2 regions of the Jeongeupia sacculi genome follow, and region 2 is predicted to be linked to the other one. Evidence: predicted binding sites of a transcription regulator. Region 2 holds the regulator's gene; the other holds the start of a gene.
What was found. Region 2 encodes sigma-54, which starts transcription at its own class of promoters, with help from an activator protein. Its sites were predicted from a motif close to CTGGCACGCTTCATGCTT; they were not measured.
Positions count from the first base shown of each region.

Region 1: a site for sigma-54 is predicted at 910-927, ahead of JLC71_RS11405 (FapA family amyloid fibril periplasmic chaperone). Genes of this name have one in related genera too.

Region 1 covers NZ_AP024094.1:2,384,608-2,386,806, reverse strand. The annotation lists gene asd (archaetidylserine decarboxylase) at 1-604, shown strand, start outside; gene JLC71_RS11405 (FapA family amyloid fibril periplasmic chaperone) at 960-1,406, shown strand; gene JLC71_RS11400 (FapB/FapC family functional amyloid domain-containing protein) at 1,416-2,015, shown strand; gene JLC71_RS11395 (FapB/FapC family functional amyloid domain-containing protein) at 2,094-2,199, shown strand, end outside.
Region 2 covers NZ_AP024094.1:3,140,851-3,143,049, forward strand. The annotation lists gene lptB (LPS export ABC transporter ATP-binding protein) at 1-198, shown strand, start outside; gene JLC71_RS15170 (RNA polymerase factor sigma-54) at 208-1,632, shown strand; gene hpf (ribosome hibernation-promoting factor, HPF/YfiA family) at 1,660-1,986, shown strand; gene JLC71_RS15180 (PTS sugar transporter subunit IIA) at 2,100-2,199, shown strand, end outside.

The DNA.
Region 1 (2,199 bases), 760 kb from region 2:
CGCGTCAGCATTGGTCTGTCCGGTCGACGGCGCCATCAGCCAGTGCGGTGCGATCGAGCAGGAGCAGATCTTCCAGGCCAAGGGCCACAGCTACTCGACCACGGCGCTGGTGGGCGGCGATGCCGCGCTGGCACATCGGTTCGACAATGGCAGCTTCGCCACCATCTATCTCAGCCCCAAGGATTACCACCGCATCCACATGCCGTGCGACGGGCGTCTGCTGCAGATGATTTATGTGCCCGGCGAGCTGTTTTCGGTCAACCCGGCGACGGCGCGCAATGTGCCGGGCCTGTTTGCCCGCAACGAGCGCGTGGTCTGCGTGTTCGAGGGTGAGCAAGGGCCGTTTGTGCTGGTGCTGGTCGGCGCGACCATCGTTGGCAGCATGGCCACCGCCTGGCACGGCATGGTCAACCCGCCGCGCGAGCAGGCCGTTCGTCGCTGGGACTACCGCGACCAGCAGATCATGTTGAAGAAAGGCGAGGAAATGGGGCGCTTCCTGCTGGGCTCGACCGTCGTGCTGCTGTTTCCACAGCCGGGTGTGCAGTTTTCCAGCGCCTGGAGGCCGGCCAAATCCGTTCGCTTGGGCGAGGCAATGGCGGGTTGATCGGCCGATTGCCGTTCACGCGCAGCGCGATGGCCCCGCCCCGGCGGGGCTTTTTCATGGGCTGAACTCAGGCTTGAGACACTTTTCCACGCTGCCAGGCGTTTCATTTCGGCGGCCGTGGTGCGGCACGGCGCGCCCTGCCTCAATACCTGTAGCTGCGACTGCCGTGCCCAGCACGTGCACGGCCCAAGGCTAGGCTGGGCATGGTTTTTCGAGCCTATTGTGTCTCAAACCTGATGCAAACGCGCTGACGTGGCCATATAAAAAAAACTAAATTCCCTTTTTATTCATCGTCTTATGTGCACCTGGCACGCCGCCTGCATTACTCCTGGCAAGCAAGTCAGGAGTCGAGATCATGTGGTCATCCCGTTTCAGCTACAGCAGTCCGGTTCTGGCAGTGGCGATCTTCGCCGCAAGCCAAGCGGCTTTGGCCGTCGAAGGGGGAATCCTGATCAGTCGCGACGTTGCACCGCGCATTGCCTACCGCCCGGATAGCCCGAAGTCACCGAACCCGGTCGAAGTCAGCGCTTCGCCGGCTCGTCAAACCACCGACGCGACCCGCGATGTTGCCGGTTGGAGCCAAGCCGACGAGGCGCTGATGGGCAAGCTGCATGCAGGACAGACCGGTGGACAAAGTTTTGGCGGCGCAACCGCTGCCTGGAGCAGCCCGGCCGCAGCCGGTGGTGCAGGGCGAATGGCTGGTGCAGGTGGTGCGAGTGGTGTCGGCCGGACGATCAGTGGCGCGACCGCGGGCATTGCCGGCCAGCTTGGCCAGGCGCTGGCTCCGTTGACGGCACGTTAGGAGAACAACATGAACGCAACGTGGCCCCTGCTGTATGTGTCCTTGCTGCCGCTGGCTGCAGCAGCCGATGTCGCCGTGATCACCAATACGGGCGCTAACGGACAAGGCGTGCTGTCGATCAACCAGGCCGCCGGCAATGTCAACGCCGCTGCCAATCTGCGCAGTCTGACAATGAACTCGGACGGTGCCGCGATGGCACAGGCGGTCGGCACGGTGGTAAACGTGGCGGTGCAAGCGGGAGGGGGCGGCAATGTGCCGCAGGCCCGGATCGAAGGCACTTCGTTCAGTGGATTCAATGGTGTGCTGGGCATCAACCAGCAAGCCGGTCAACAAAATGCAGTCGGCAATACGCTGGCGATCGCGGTGGGAACCACCGCGCAGGCAAGTGCCGGCCTGATCGTGGTACGCGGCGCCGACGATGCCTTGCTGTCCGGGCAGGGCGGGCAAGCGGCGCTGGAGCAACTCGCGGCGCCGGGATTGCCGCAAACGAGTATCGACCCGGCTGCCTTTCGGGGTGGTCGTGGGGTGGTGCAAGTCAACCAGGTTGCGGGTAACGGCAATGTCGCCGGCAACGCGCTGGCCGTGCAGTTCTCGCGTCCGCCTGGTTAACAACCGGCTTGTTACAACAGGCCAAACTCGTAGTTCCTTCGTGTGCAGTACTTTTATCGAGCTCTGAGGAGATGCAAGATGAAAACCCTGAAACTGACCGCTGTTGCGCTGGCTCTTGCTGCTGTTTCGACCACTGCTCTGGCTAGCCGCCCGCTGCCCCCCAAAGAACATCCGAAAAAACCGC
Region 2 (2,199 bases):
CAGCGCATCATTCGCTTCCTCAAGGAACGCGGTATCGGAGTCCTGATTACCGACCACAATGTGCGCGAAACGCTGGGGATCTGCGATCGTGCGTACATCATCTCCGAAGGCTCGGTGATGGCCTCGGGCTTGCCGAGCGAAATCATCGCCGATGAACAGGTACGCAGGGTTTATCTCGGTGAACATTTCCGGATGTAAGGCGGGCGCATGAAGCAATCGCTGCAACTTCGCCTTTCGCAACAGCTCAATCTGACGCCGCAGCTGCAGCAGTCGATCAAGCTGCTGCAGTTGTCGACGCTTGATTTCCAACAGGAGGTCGAGCGCTTCCTGGCCGAAAACCCGCTGCTTGAGCGCGGCGAAGACAATCACGCCTCAAGCGAAGGCGAAGGTAGTGCCGAAGCGCCGACCGAGAACAGCAGCAGCGACGATGCGCCGGCGAGCGAGTCGGCGTTCGACAACGACGACTGGGGCTGGGAAGGCAGTGGCGGCGGCGCGCGTGGCAGCGGTGATGACGACGATGATTTCGACCCCGCCAGCAACATCGCCCGCGAGCTGACCCTGCGCGAGCATCTGCTGGCGCAAGCCGGGCTGCTGCCGATTCCGTTGCGGGATCGCGCCGCGCTGACCTGGTTGATCGACGCGCTCGACGACGACGGCTTTCTGACCCAGCCGCTTGAGGAAATCCTCGCGCTGTTGCCGGCGGAACTTGCCGGCGAGTTCGAGTTCGAATCCGATGACCTTGCGATTGCCCTGGCGCGGCTCAAGCAGCTCGAACCGCTGGGCGTCGGCGCGAAAGATATGGCCGAGTCGCTGGCTTTGCAACTGGCGGTCTTGCCACTCTCTGACGCACGTCAACTTGCGTTGGGGATTGTGCGGGACAGCCTCGATTTGCTCGCGGCACGGGACTACACTAGGTTGAAACGTCGCCTGAAATGCGATGAAACGGAGCTGAAGGCAGCGCAAGCGCTGATCGTCAGCCTGAATCCGCGGCCAGGCGCGCAATGGAGCGACGAATCGTCGCATTATGTTGTCGCTGATGTACTGGTCAGCAAGCTCAAGGGGCAGTGGCGAGTGCGCTTGAACGACGCGGCCAGACCCAAGCTCAGGGTCAATCGGATGTACGCCGATATCCTGCAACGCAGTGATGGCGGTTCGATGGCCCGCGAGTTGCAGGAAGCCAAATGGCTGGTCAAGAGTGTCCAGCAGCGTTTCGACACCATCCTGCGCGTCGGTCAGGCGATCGTTGATAAGCAAAGCGCGTTCTTTGAACATGGTGAAATCGCGATGCGGCCCTTGGTGCTGCGCGATATTGCCTCCGAGCTTGATCTGCACGAATCCACCGTTTCGCGGGTGACCACCCAGAAGTACATGCTCACGCCGCGCGGAATTTTCGAGTACAAGTATTTCTTCGGCAGCCATGTCGAAACCGAAGCCGGCGGGGAAGCTTCCGCTACTGCGATCAAGGCGCAGATTCGCCAGCTGATCCAGCAAGAGGACAAGCAAAAGCCTTTATCGGATAGTGCCATCGCTGATGCGTTGGCGGGGCAAGGGGTCGTGGTTGCGCGACGAACCGTTGCCAAGTACAGGGAGGCGATGCAAATCTCTCCCGTCAATCTGCGCAAATGCCTGTAACGGCGATTTACCTGAAGGAGAAGACCTATGAACCTCAATATCAGCGGCCATCACCTCGAAGTGACTCCGGCGATTCGTGATTACATCACGAGTAAACTCGACCGAATCACACGCCATTTTGACGCGGTGATCGAAGTGGGCGTCGTCCTGTCGGTCGAACGCCTGCAGCAGAAAATTGAGGCAACCGTGCATGTGCCGGGTAAGGCGATCCACGTGGAGGCAATTGACGAAGACATGTATGCCGCGATCGACGCGCTGGCCGACAAGCTTGACCGGCAGGTCGTCAAGCACAAGGAAAAACGGAATGATCACGATGGCGAGAGCATCCGCCGTCAGGTCGTAGCGGAGGAGTAAGTGTCCTTTTCCTGCCAACGGGAACCCGATAAACGGGTTCCCGTTTTTATTTATGCGCCGGCTGACGATACAATGATGCGCTTCGACGTTCCTCCTGCTCATGGATTCTCGCAATGAGCCTGATTTCCAAAATTCTGCCGACGCAAAATGTCTTTCTCGACATGGACGTTGGCAGCAAAAAGCGCGTATTTGAACAAGTCGGCATTCTGTTCG